DNA from 4 places in the Bacillus sp. SD127 genome. Region 3 is predicted to be linked to each of the others. Evidence: predicted binding sites of a transcription regulator. Region 3 holds the regulator's gene; each other region holds the start of a gene.
The links. Region 3 encodes Rex, which represses fermentation and respiration genes when NADH is low (regulators of the CRP and FNR family bind a similar motif). Its sites were predicted from a motif close to TTGTGAAATATTTCACAA; they were not measured.

Region 1: ACQVGS_RS02185 (nitrate/nitrite transporter) is a predicted target of Rex. The motif match lies at 1,523-1,540, and genes of this name have one in related genera.
Region 2: ACQVGS_RS20390 (L-lactate dehydrogenase) is a predicted target of Rex. The motif match lies at 1,947-1,964, and genes of this name have one in related genera.
Region 4: ACQVGS_RS01810 (formate/nitrite transporter family protein) is a predicted target of Rex. The motif match lies at 1,826-1,843, and genes of this name have one in related genera.

What each region holds. Positions count from the first base shown of each region.
Region 1 covers NZ_CP191226.1:413,608-416,741, reverse strand. Annotated here, with positions in the region: gene fnr (fumarate/nitrate reduction transcriptional regulator Fnr) at 1-161, opposite strand, end outside; gene ACQVGS_RS02185 (nitrate/nitrite transporter) at 272-1,459, opposite strand; gene argS (arginine--tRNA ligase) at 1,593-3,134, opposite strand, start outside.
Region 2 covers NZ_CP191226.1:3,938,858-3,941,991, forward strand. Annotated here, with positions in the region: gene ACQVGS_RS20385 (L-lactate permease) at 1-907, opposite strand, end outside; gene ACQVGS_RS20390 (L-lactate dehydrogenase) at 940-1,905, opposite strand; partial or broken gene amyE (alpha-amylase) at 2,273-3,134, opposite strand, start outside.
Region 3 covers NZ_CP191226.1:3,628,799-3,631,932, forward strand. Annotated here, with positions in the region: gene ACQVGS_RS18845 (CPBP family intramembrane glutamic endopeptidase) at 1-102, shown strand, start outside; gene ACQVGS_RS18850 (DUF4305 domain-containing protein) at 99-290, shown strand; gene tatC (twin-arginine translocase subunit TatC) at 335-1,093, opposite strand; gene tatAY (sec-independent protein translocase protein TatAY) at 1,100-1,273, opposite strand; gene ACQVGS_RS18865 (redox-sensing transcriptional repressor Rex) at 1,295-1,942, opposite strand; gene moaC (cyclic pyranopterin monophosphate synthase MoaC) at 1,939-2,451, opposite strand; gene ACQVGS_RS18875 (ABC-F family ATP-binding cassette domain-containing protein) at 2,578-3,134, shown strand, end outside.
Region 4 covers NZ_CP191226.1:342,666-345,799, reverse strand. Annotated here, with positions in the region: gene sacA (sucrose-6-phosphate hydrolase) at 1-209, opposite strand, end outside; gene scrA (PTS system sucrose transporter subunit IIBC) at 206-1,591, opposite strand; gene ACQVGS_RS01810 (formate/nitrite transporter family protein) at 1,891-2,658, shown strand; gene sacT (sac operon transcriptional antiterminator SacT) at 2,697-3,134, opposite strand, start outside.

The sequences.
Region 1 (3,134 bases), 1.1 Mb from region 3:
AGTCCTGACTGAATCAGATAAAGCTCTTCTGCATCCATTCCTTCTCGAAACAGGTATGTGTGTTTTTTGATTTTTCTTTTTGTGCTGATGGATTCCAGCAATTGATGAAGATCACTGGAAATAAGATCCTTATCAGATGTTCGAACAGAGAGAAAGTTCATAAGCTCACCTCGAAGAAAAGTCACGTTGTGTATCTATTGTAACGTGAAATCATTTGCGCTTTTCAGAAAAAACTTACAATCTCGTGAATTCCCCAATCGCCGGCGGCCCGTCAGTTTACGCTGTGCCCGCTTCTCTCTGTGTGTGTTTTCATTCTTTCCTGCCAATACATCCATATGACAATGACAAAGCTTGCTAACGCGACTTCCGAAAGCGCCATAAATCCGATGGCGTATTGTCCCGTCGCCTGAAATACACTCGCCAGAATCAGCGGAGGGAAAAAGCCGCCTAATCCGCCCATGGCAGACACAACTCCGTTGGCGATTCCCGCCTGCTTAGAAAAATAGAAAGGAACCAGTTTAAAAACCGTCCCGTTTCCAATCCCGGAGCACACCGCAACCGTTAACGCCCCAAAGGCATAAATGCCGATCGTCGGCGAAAACGACAGGATGACGCCCGATAATGTCAGGCCGGCAAAGACAAACATCAGGATGCGGAGCGGACTCACTTTATCAGCCAGCCACCCGCCCGCCGGCCTGAGCAGCGTGGATACAGCAATAAAACCTGCCGTCCGCAGCCCGGCATCCGCAGGACTCAGATCAAACTGCTCAACAAGAAAGTTTGGCAGATAGATTGTAAAAGCGACAAAGGCGCCAAACGTAATAAAATAAAAGAGACTCAGAAACCACAGCACATGATTTCGGTAAACGGCTTTGATTTGAGTCTTTACGGACACCTTCACTTTCTTCTCATGCCGGTCACCGAAGAAAAAGTGCAGCAAAGCAAATAAAGCCAACAGAGCCATATACATTTGCACCGTACTTTTCCACCCCGCCGCTTGAGCAATCACGGGAGCTGCAAATGTAGTGATCGCGGTTCCGATATTCCCGGCACCGTAAATACCGTTTACAACGCCATGTTTTTCTTTAGGATAGTACTTCGGAAGAGATGTAACCCCAATGGAAAAAACGGCTCCCCCAATCCCTAAGAAAAAACCGCCCGCGATTAAATCAAACAGGGAATCTGCAATACTGATCCAAAATACAGGGAATAAAAGCAATATAAAGCTGATCATAAAAATGATCCGCGCGCCAAACCTGTTGGTCAAATACCCCAGCGGAATGCGGAGAAGCGATCCTAATATAACGGGTATGGCCGTTACCAAGGAAATTTCGCCTTTGCTCAAATGAATATCTAATGTGATTTGGGAAATAAGTGACGAAATCAGCACCCAAACCATAAACCCTGCCACCAAGCTTAATGACTGCAGCGATAATTGAAAGTGTTGACGGTTAATCATTCGGCTTGCCCCTTTCACTGATTCAATAATCAGCCTTATCATACAAAAACTCGGCGAGGAAGATTGTGAACTATATCACACGATTTTTTAACAAAAAAGGACAAAGCCCTCTGGCTTTGTCCTTTCAGCTTGATTACATTTTTTCAGGAGCCGATACGCCGATCAATTGAAGCGCGTTGTTCAGCGTGATTTGCGTTGCTTTCATTAAAGCTAAGCGCGCACGGCTTTTCTCTTCGTTTTCAGGGTCGATGACTTTCTCCGCATTGTAGAAGCTGTGCAGAGCTGAAGCCAAGTCATAAATATAATTCGTCACACGGTGCGGAATTCGTTTTTCCGCCGCTTCCGCCACTGCCTCTGGGAAGCCGCCGATTGTTTTCAGCAGATCATATTCTTTTTCTGATTGAATAGGGCTGAAATCTAGATCCGCCGCCGGTGTGAGTCCTTGTTCTTCCCCTTGGCGAAGCATGCTGCAAATGCGGGCATGTGCGTATTGCGCATAATACACAGGGTTTTCGTTAGATGTTGATACAGCAAGATCCAAGTCAAAATCCATATGCGTATCAGCGCTGCGCATCGCGAAGAAATAACGCACGGCATCAAGGCCGACTTCGTCAATCAGGTCGCGCATCGTTACCGCTTTCCCCGTCCGTTTGCTCATTTTCATTTTCTCGCCGTTTTTGTAAAGGTGCACGAGCTGAATGATTTCTACTTCCAACGTTCCTTTTTCATAGCCAAGCGCTTCGATTGCCGCTTTCATACGCGGGATGTAGCCGTGGTGGTCGGCGCCCCATACGTTGACCAGCTTATCAAAGCCGCGGTCAAGCTTGTCCTTATGGTAGGCGATATCAGGAAGCAGGTATGTGTATGTGCCGTCCTTTTTGATCAGTACTCGGTCTTTGTCATCTCCGAACGTTGTGGAACGGAACCAAGTCGCACCGTCTTCCTCATAGACATGGCCTTTCTCACGCAGCGCGTCCAGCGCCTTATCGATTTTTCCGTTTTGGTACAGTGATGTTTCAGAATACCACACGTCAAACGGCACGCGGAAGTTTTCCAAGTCTACGCGAAGCTTCTCCAGCTCGTATTTCAAACCGTACTCACGGAAAAATGCGAGGCGTTCGCTTTCTTCTTCGTTGACGAAACGGTCGCCGTATTCCTCAGCGAGACGCTTTCCGATTGAAATGATATCCTCACCGCGGTAGCCGTCCTCCGGCATCGGTTTTTCCAGTCCAAGCGCTTCAAAGTAACGGACTTCTACAGAAAGCGCCAGGTTGTTAATCTGGTTTCCGGCATCGTTAATGTAGTATTCGCGGCTCACATCGTAACCCGCTTTTGCAAGCACATTGCACAAGGAATCGCCGACAGCCGCACCGCGCGCGTGGCCTAAGTGAAGGTCCCCCGTCGGATTTGCAGATACGAATTCCACTTGAACGCGTTCGCCGTTTCCGATGTTTGTTTCTCCATACGCGTCTCCCGCTTCCAATACAGACGGGATCAGCTTCGTTAAATATTGATTGTTCATATAGAAATTGATAAAACCAGGACCGGCGATATCAAGCTTTTCAATAGAAGCCTTTCCTTTATCAAAAGAAGCGACAATTTCCTCAGCGATTTGGCGCGGCGCTTTTTTCGCGATTCTCGCGAGCTGCATCGCCATATTTGTTGAATAATCGCC
Region 2 (3,134 bases), 310 kb from region 3:
TTAAAATGTAGAAAGGAGACCACGCTTTGGCAATGTCTGCGGCGCTGTATCTCTTTTTCTCACCGGTTTCTTCGGCTCCCTGCTCACGGTAAATCTGTTTCGGCTGCCACTTGCGCAGGAAGAGCGCAAGCCCGCCCATACTGAACAGCGCCGCCAAAATGTTAGCTAATTCCGGTCCGAGCACAGCCATTGTCAGCGTCTGAACCGCTGTATATATACCGCTGACAACCAACAAGGCAGGCCAGGTTTGTTTGATTCCCTTCATCCGGTCTAATAAGAACACGAGTAAAAACGGAATCAGAAAAGTAATCATCGGCAGTGTCCAGATCAATGCCCGAGACAGCTCAAGAGAAGACAAGTCTCCAATTTGCGCGCCTGTAATCACCGGTATCCCGATCGCGCCAAAGGCTCCAGAGGCAGCATTCGCAATCAAACAGAGCGCCGCCGCCTTTAACGGTTTAAAGCCAAGTTCTACGAGCAGCGCCGCACTAATTGCAATCGGAACACCAAAGCCGGCCGCACCTTCCAAAAATGCGTTAAAACAAAAACCGATTAATAATAGCTGTAATCTTTGGTCAGGCGAAATGCCGGCAATGCTGGAACGAATAATGGTAAACTTCCCGGTTTTCACAGCGATTTTATAGAGCCACACTGCCATCAGGACAATGTAGCCGATCGGCCACAAACCGCTTCCGATGCCTAATAAAACAGAAGAAACGGCTTTTTCAACCGGCATATGAAATGCCAATACGGCAACCAAAAAGCTGGCGGCTAGGGTCAGAAATGCCGCAAGAATGCCTTTCATCTTAAAAACGGTTAAAGCTAAGAGAAAAAAGAGAATCGGTGTGAGCGCAACCAGTGCGCTCACATACTCGTTTCCAAACGGATCATACAACTGCTCCCACATTGACAATCAGCCCTTTACTCTATAGTTGCGTTCTAATTGACGTTTTGTTCTGCAAAATGCGGTTTCAAAATGTTTTTGAGCACGTTGGCGCTGTGGTTAAACTGCTCTTTTTCTTTCTCATTTAAGTTCAGCTCAGTGATGCCAGCGACTCCGCCGCGGTTGACGACAGCCGGCACTCCGATGTACACGTCATCTGCTCCGTATTGTCCGTCCAAATATGTGCTGACTGTTAAAATGCTGTTTTCATTATGAAGAATCGCTTTAGTGATTCGCGCAAGGCTCATGGCTACCCCGTAATACGTCGCGCCTTTTTTCTCAATGATATGATAAGCGGCGTTTTTCACGTCATCCACGATCTGGTCAAGCTCTTCTTGTTTGTATGCTTCGTTTTTCTCAACCAGTTCACTGACCGGCACTCCGCCGATATTCGCGTGGCTCCAGACAGGAAGCTCAGTATCACCGTGTTCGCCGATAATATGAGCGTGCACATTGTGTGCCGCTGCACCGAAGTATTCGCTCAGCATGTAACGGAATCTCGCAGAATCAAGTGTTGTGCCGCTTCCGATCACTCGCTCTTTTGGCAGGCCGCTGAATTTCCATGTTGCATACGTCAGAATATCAACCGGATTTGTCGCGATTAAGAAAATGCCGTCAAATCCGCTCGCCATGACTTCACTGACGATTCCTTTGAAGATCTTTAAGTTCTTTTCTACTAATTCAAGGCGTGTCTCACCAGGCTTTTGGTTTGCGCCGGCGCAGATGCAGACAATATCAGCATCCTTGCAGTCTTCATATGTTCCGAAAGATGTTTTGACCGGATGCGGCGCAAACGCCTTTCCGTGGTTTAAATCCATTACATCGCCCATTGCTTTTTCTTTATTTAAATCAATGACCACAAGTTCATCTGTGATCCCTTGGTTAATTAACGCAAATGCATAACTGCTTCCAACAAAACCCGCTCCGATTAAAGCTACTTTATTTACACGTTCATTCATCATTTATCCTCATCCTCCAGTGTTTGTTTTTCTTTGGTGTTTGTTTGTGAAGTATTTCACATTTATATTGTGCAACATTTCACAAACTTTTGCAAGAGAAAAGATTTGTCTGATTTATGAACAAAAAAAGAAACTATCTATGATAGTTTCTTACCGTTTTCTTGAGTGATTTTCAGCATGAGAATCGCAAGACAAAGAAGGAATGTTTGTTAGTTTCTTTCGCTGCTTTCCTCAAAAAGCATTGTATCCGGCAATGTGAATGCTCATTATTTATCATGATTGTGACGCATCGATCTGACATTGCCGGAGCCTATACATGGTGATCTCCAAACAGATAAAGTAAGCGATTGTTCACTTTAGGGTATTGTTGTTAACGAAATGTCCGGACTAAATGGGGCAAAGAACCATTTAAGCCAGAGTCATTATATAAACCATTTTGCACGTAATCAAAACCAGGTTGATTCTGGCCAGGTACTTGGGCGCTGCCGTTGTTAAAAATCACTTTGGCGTTTTTTGTATCAGTATCCGCCGATAACGTCAGAGTGTAAATGCCGTCTGCATTCTTACTCATTGCTTTTCCCGGCCAAGATCCGGTCAATTCTATTGCCTGCCCCCCATTCTCCTTGTATACATATGCATTAACTTGACTCCAATTATTTAGGTTTTGATAGCCTATTCTTTTCTCAGAAGATGGGTCTGTTTTTACAAAAGTATATTCTTTTGTCCCAGATGCTCCATCACTGTTCGTTCCTGTTAAAGTGACCTTGTATGTTGTATTAAACGGGTCCCCTTTTCCGATCATTAATTGATCCCCGTCCTTAAACTGTGTCTCATCACCATGATTTATTTGATAAGCAGCTTTTGCGGTATGAGCGTCGGCACGCAGAGTTACCGTTAGCTGATCATCATAGAAAGAATGGGTTACACCTGTTTGATAATTCTCGAGGAAGACATTAGGTACATTTGCGGTATCTTCCGCATAAAGCACAACCACACCTCTGCCGCTGATTGTACCTGTCAGTATGCCATCTGTTACTTTAAACGAACCATCCCCGGCTTTATTATCGTAGCTGCCATCAGGTAAATCCGTTGAAGTATGAATGGAAACTGGTGATGAAGATGCATTTGCCAAAACAGCACCTTCAGGGCCGCGCTGATTCATGAATATCTGATTGTTTCCATCCGGGTTAGAGAGTTTCTCAGGCTGTCCGGCCATGGCATTATGAAATGTA
Region 3 (3,134 bases):
ATGAATACATTCGTCGTCATTATGCAGCTTGAGCCTGTTCAGAAATACCTTGAACAGCAAAGCACACAAATGCAATTGATTATTGGAGGATTATTTTCATGAGAAACCCGATAGTGTGGGGAATGATCTACTTTGCCGTAGGGTGCATCTTTACTTATCTCGCCGCAAGCTCGCCAGGCAGCATGTGGTCATTTTACTCCATCCTGCTGATGGTGTTCGCTGCATACAACATCAGCATTTCTTTTAAGATGTTCGCCTTTTCATTTAAAATAAAGAAGAACCAGAAATAAAGAAAATCCATTTCTCTCTATGAGAAATGGATTTTTTATGTTGGCTAAGAAGAAACGTCCTGATCGGCAGCACTGTTTTTCTGCGCTTTCCGATAGGCAGCCTTCGATATTAAAATACTGATTTCATACAAAATCAAGAGCGGAACAGTCACCATCATATGAGACAAAAGCTCAGGTGGTGTGATCAGAGCAGCAATCACAAGCAGCGTAAAGTACGCATACTTTCTGATTTTCGCTAAGAACATCGGTGTCACAATTCCAAGCCTTGTCAAAAACATAAGGATGACCGGCATTTGAAACAACAGTCCAAACGGAATCGTCAGCTGCAGAAGAAAATGAAAATATTCATTAATTCCAATCACCTGAGTGACATTCAAATCCTGAGATATCCGTTTCATAAAATCGACAACAAAAGGAAATAAAATATAATAGGAAAAAGATAAACCCGCTAAAAACAGCAAAATAGAGATCGGAATGTAGCTGAGCGTTACTTTGCGCTCCTTTTCATAGAGGCCCGGGCTCACAAAAGCCCAAAGCTGATAGAGAATAACCGGCGAAGTCAGGACAATCCCGATGATAAACGCAAACTGCATAAACACATAAAGCGGGTCTGTCAGATTAAACGCATTGAGCGTGAGCTCCTTCGCTTCATCCGTTTCTTGCAGATACACTATAATCGGCTTCGCTAAAAAAAATCCCGCGATAAAGAAAACGACAAACGCCAGCGCCACAACCAGCAATCGTTTTCGAAGCTCCGCAATATGCTCCAGCAGCGACATTTGATTCACTTTCATTTGTGTCATCCTAACTTACTGATTCTCTTTCTTTTTTTCCTCATCATCACTCGCTAATCCTTTAGTAGCGTTTTTGAATTCACGAAGTGTGTCTCCAGCCGCTTTTCCCAACTCAGGCAGCTTTTTGGGGCCAAAGATAATCAGAGCAACGATTGCGATAACAGCAAGGCTTCCAGGACCGATCGGCATATTTGGGCTCCTCCTTTCCGGTTACTCGATTTCCTCTAAAACAGAATAATGCTTCAAGAAATAAACCAGTGACTGAAGCTCTACAGCTAAATCTATATGATGAATTCGAATGTGTTCCGGCACATTCAAACGGGCCGGCGTAAAATTAAGAATACCCTTGATCCCTAACGCAACCAATCTGTCGGTAATCGATTGGGCCGCAACTGCGGGCACTGTCAGAATGGCAACTGATTCGCCTTTTACATGCTTTTCAAGATCATCGAGGTTAAAGACGGGCACACCGCCTACCTCAGTTCCTATTTTACTCTCATTTATATCAAAAGCCATAGAAATTTTTGTGTTATTATTTTTTGTGAAATTATAGTGAAGAAACGCTGTTCCTAAGTTCCCGACACCAATCAGGATAACGTCTGTCATTTCATCCTGATCCAGCGTTTTTCGGAAAAATGACAGCAAATAATCGACATTATATCCGTATCCTTTTTTGCCAAGAGCTCCAAAATAGGAAAAATCCCTGCGAATCGTGGCAGAATCAACCTTTACGGCATCGCTGAGTTCAGCGGATGATACACGCTGTTTTCCTGACGCATGCAGATTCTTTAAAAAGCGATAATAAAGCGGCAGCCGTTTTGCCGTCGCCTGCGGAATTTTTGATTGATCCTTATTCATTTTTGGTCCTCCAAATTATACTCGGATAGTTCTCTTTTAAAGTCACCGTTTTTCCCGCCTGTCTTTTCCAGCAAGCAGGTAGGGCCGATGACCATCCCCTTATCAAGCGCCTTGCACATATCGTAAACAGTAAGGGCACACACCGATGCAGAAGTTAGCGCTTCCATTTCCACACCTGTACTCCCTTTCGTTTTGACCTGTGCTTTTATATGAAGTATAACTTCTGTTTCTTTTATTTTCCAGTCAAACGAAATATCGACCCCGCTCAAGGATAGCGGATGGCACATCGGAATGATATTTGATGTTTGTTTCGCAGCCATAATACCCGCCACCTGAGCGACAGCAAGTACATCTCCTTTGCCGATATCATGGCTTTTTATTTTCTCGTACACTTCACTCTTCATGTGTACGCTTGATACAGCCGCCGCAGTACGGACAGTCGAAGATTTTTCGCTGATATCCACCATCTGGGCTCTGCCCTGTTCATTAAAATGAGAAAATCCATTCATAGTAAAAACTCTCCTTAAACAGATCATACACTATTTTCTTCTCTATGTCTTATTCGGCCAATGTATTGTTTGCTGAGTTCTGGTTCATAAGCTACACTTAACTTATTATAGCAGAGGTGAAATAATATGATGATCTTACAAATTAATCAGCTTTCCAAATCATTTGGTGCTGATACTATTTTAAACAATATAAAGCTGGAAGTCAGAAACCGTGATCGCGTCGCAATTGTAGGAAGAAACGGCGCTGGGAAATCTACACTCCTTAAAATTATCGCAGGTCACCTTTCATATGAAAAGGGTGAAATGATCAAGCCGAAAGATATCACAATGGGCTATTTGGCCCAGCATACCGGCTTGGATTCTAAGCTTACCATAAAAGAAGAGCTGCTGACTGTTTTTGATCACTTAAAAGCAATGGAAAAAGAAATGCGAAACATAGAAGAAAAAATGGCGGCAGCTGACCCAAGTGAACTGGAAAGCATCATGAAAACCTACGACCGTCTTCAGCAGGAATTTAAAGATAAAGGCGGCTATCAGTATGAAGCAGATGTCAGATCTGTGCTGCACGGTCTCGGCTTCAGCCATTTTGACGATTCAACGCAGGTGCAAAGCCTGAGCGGAGGTCAGAAAACAAGACTGGCCTTGGGTAAGCTTCTGTTAACACAGCCTGATCTTCTCATTCT
Region 4 (3,134 bases), 980 kb from region 3:
TTTGCGCCATGCCCCGTCTGAAACGGCTGCCACTGAAAAAACAAATGATAGACTCCTTTCCAATACACCACGCCATTTGGATCATTCAGCAAACCAACCGGAGGCATGATGTGAAAGTGCTGGCGGTGCGGATCGCTGTCAGCAATATGTTCTTTTTTCTCAATTTCTTCATAAGCCCGGCGACGCAGCTTCTGATCATGTGCTGTCATTTTTTTCTCTCCTCATCTTCGTTAATTTTCATGACAAACGCCGCAATGAATGCTGATACTGCTGCAATAACCATTCCTATCATATAGTTTACTAGATTTCCAAAGCCAAACGGTGCTGCAATGGCAATCATCGGAATGCCTGTTAACCCGTAAGCGTTTGCAGCAACATGTGTAAATACGACATACGCGCCGCCCAACGCGCCCCCGATCATGGCGGCGATAAACGGCTTCCGGTATCGAAGGTTCACTCCGAAAATGACAGGCTCTGTAATGCCTAGAAAAGCGGAAAATGCCGCCGGAAGAGCGATTTCCTTCGTTTTTGCCTTTTTCGCTAAAAAGAAGACGGCAAGGCCTGCCCCGCCTTGGGCGACATTCGCCATAGACCAAATCGGCAATAAATAGTTCCTGCCAAGATCTGAAATAAGCCCCGCCTCAATCGCATGGAAGCTGTGATGAACACCTGTCAGGACGATCAGTGAATAGGTGCCGCCGAAAAGAAGGCCTGCGACAAAACCGGCATGATCATACACATATGTTAAAGCAACAGTAATACCGGAGCCAAGCGCTCTTCCTAGAGGACCGATGGCAATAAATGCGACAAACCCGGTGACAATGACAGTAACAAAAGGCGTAACAAGCAAATCGACCGCATGCGGAACCACTTTTCTTGTCCATTTCTCTACCTTGCTCATGACGTAAACTGCCAGCAGAACAGGGATGACAGTTCCCTGATATCCGAGAAGCGCGATATCAAACCCGAAAAGATGCATATAATCAGGTGATGCTTCCGCCAGACCCCATGGATTCAAAAGAGTGGGGTGTATCATGATTCCCCCGATGACCGCTCCTAAATACGGATTGCTTCCAAACTCTTTTGAAGCGCTGACCCCGATCAAAATCGGCAGGAAGATAAATGCCGCGCTTGAAAACATATCGAGGAGCTGCAGCAGCGCAGAGTCCTTACTCATCCAATGAAAGGCATTGATCATTCCCAATAACCCCATTAACAGGCCGCTGGCTACGATGGCTGGAATGATCGGAACAAAAATATTCGAAAGCGTTTTCGCAAATCTCGCCGCAGGGTTCAGTTTCTCTTTAGCAGCATCCTGGTGATTCACATGTTCTTCACGCTCTACATCGGCTTCCTTAGAAAAAGCGTCATACACTTTATTGACAAGGCCTGTTCCAAAAATAATCTGGTATTGGCCTGAACTGCTGAAAGCGCCTTTGACGCCTTCAAGCTCTTCCACTTGCGATTGGTCAATCTTTGATTCATCCCTGATCACCAAACGCAGTCTTGTCGCACAATGAGCCGCGCTGATAATGTTTTCTTGTCCCCCGAGAAGCTCAATGAGGCGTTTTGCAGTCTCTTTGTAATCCATCTTCTTCTCCCCCTTTTATAAACAAAAAAGACCTAAAATTCGCCAACGAATAAAGGACACAGCGATCCTTTTTCATTTACGCAAATTTTAGGTCTTGCCTGCTTTACCAGTCACAATCCCGCTTATTCAAATAAAGAATACGCTTTCATCATAATTGATGACAGCGTTTTCGTCAACTGTTTTTTTAGATAAAAAGTGATGTAAAACATTTAGACAAAAAGTCGTAAATATTAATTGTGAAATACTTCACAATATCGTGCTATACTATGCTCATCTATCAAAGAAAGCAGGAAAAGACAATGGAAACTCAAGCATTGCAAAAGGTTGAACAGTATGCTTTAAGAAAACAAAACATATTCGTTTCAAGCAAAATCCGTTATTTGCTCAGATCCATTTTGGCCAGCATGTTTATCGGTTTTGGCATTACAGCCGCAAGCAAAACAGGCAGCTATTTCTCTATTGCTGACTCACCGTTTGCCTTTCCGGCTGCCGCTGTGACATTTGGAGCTGCTATTGTATTAATTGCCTACGGAGGCGGGGATTTATTCACCGGCAACACCTTTTATTTTACTTATACCGCACTCCGGAAAAAAATCAGCTGGCGAGACACCCTGTACCTGTGGTTTTTCAGCTATACCGGCAATTTGATCGGAGCCGTTTTGTTTGCGATACTTATCAGCGCAACCGGGCTCTTCGAGGGGGCATCCCATTCCTTTTTGATTCATCTGGCAGAGCACAAGATAGAGCCGCCTGCCTCAGAGCTGTTTTTCCGAGGAATGCTGTGCAATTGGCTTGTATGTCTCGCTTTTTTCATTCCGATGTCTCTCAAAGGAGAAGGGGCAAAGCTGTTTGCCATGATGCTTTTCGTTTTCTGCTTTTTTATTTCCGGTTTTGAACACAGCATTGCCAATATGTGCACATTTGCGATCTCACTTTTGATCGATCACCCTGATACAGTCACACTGGCGGGAGCAGCCAGAAACTTAATTCCTGTTACACTCGGCAATCTGGCCGCAGGAATTGTGATGATGGGCTGGATGTATCACATGCTGAATGCCGATCAATAAAAAAACTTCCAGAGATCACTCCCTGCAAGTCAAAGCGGTTATTCCGAGAGATCTTGAAGACGCTGGACATGCAGCGTGATATAGCCGGCCTCGGACTCCGGCAAATGTAATTGATATTCATTTTTCAGAAACTCCGCCAGCTCCAGCGCACATTGATAGGCAAATGAATACTTTTTTTGGATGAAATAAAGCATCTCTTCGTCCATGGCATGAAACGCTTCATTTGATTCCAACCGGCTGACCGCGTATCGCAAATGCGTGACAAGGCGTTGATAGGAAATGCTGTTTTCATCCACCTTTCGATTAAAGTAGTTTTCTATTTTCTCTATCATTTCTTTTATCATCGTCGTATGCTTCAGCGCTGAATACATACTCTCTGCATCCATCTTTGCCGTATGGATGTGAAGGGCAATATAACCCGCTTCATCTTCAGGCAGAGACACGCCCAATGTCTCTTTTACATGTCCGATCGCCCA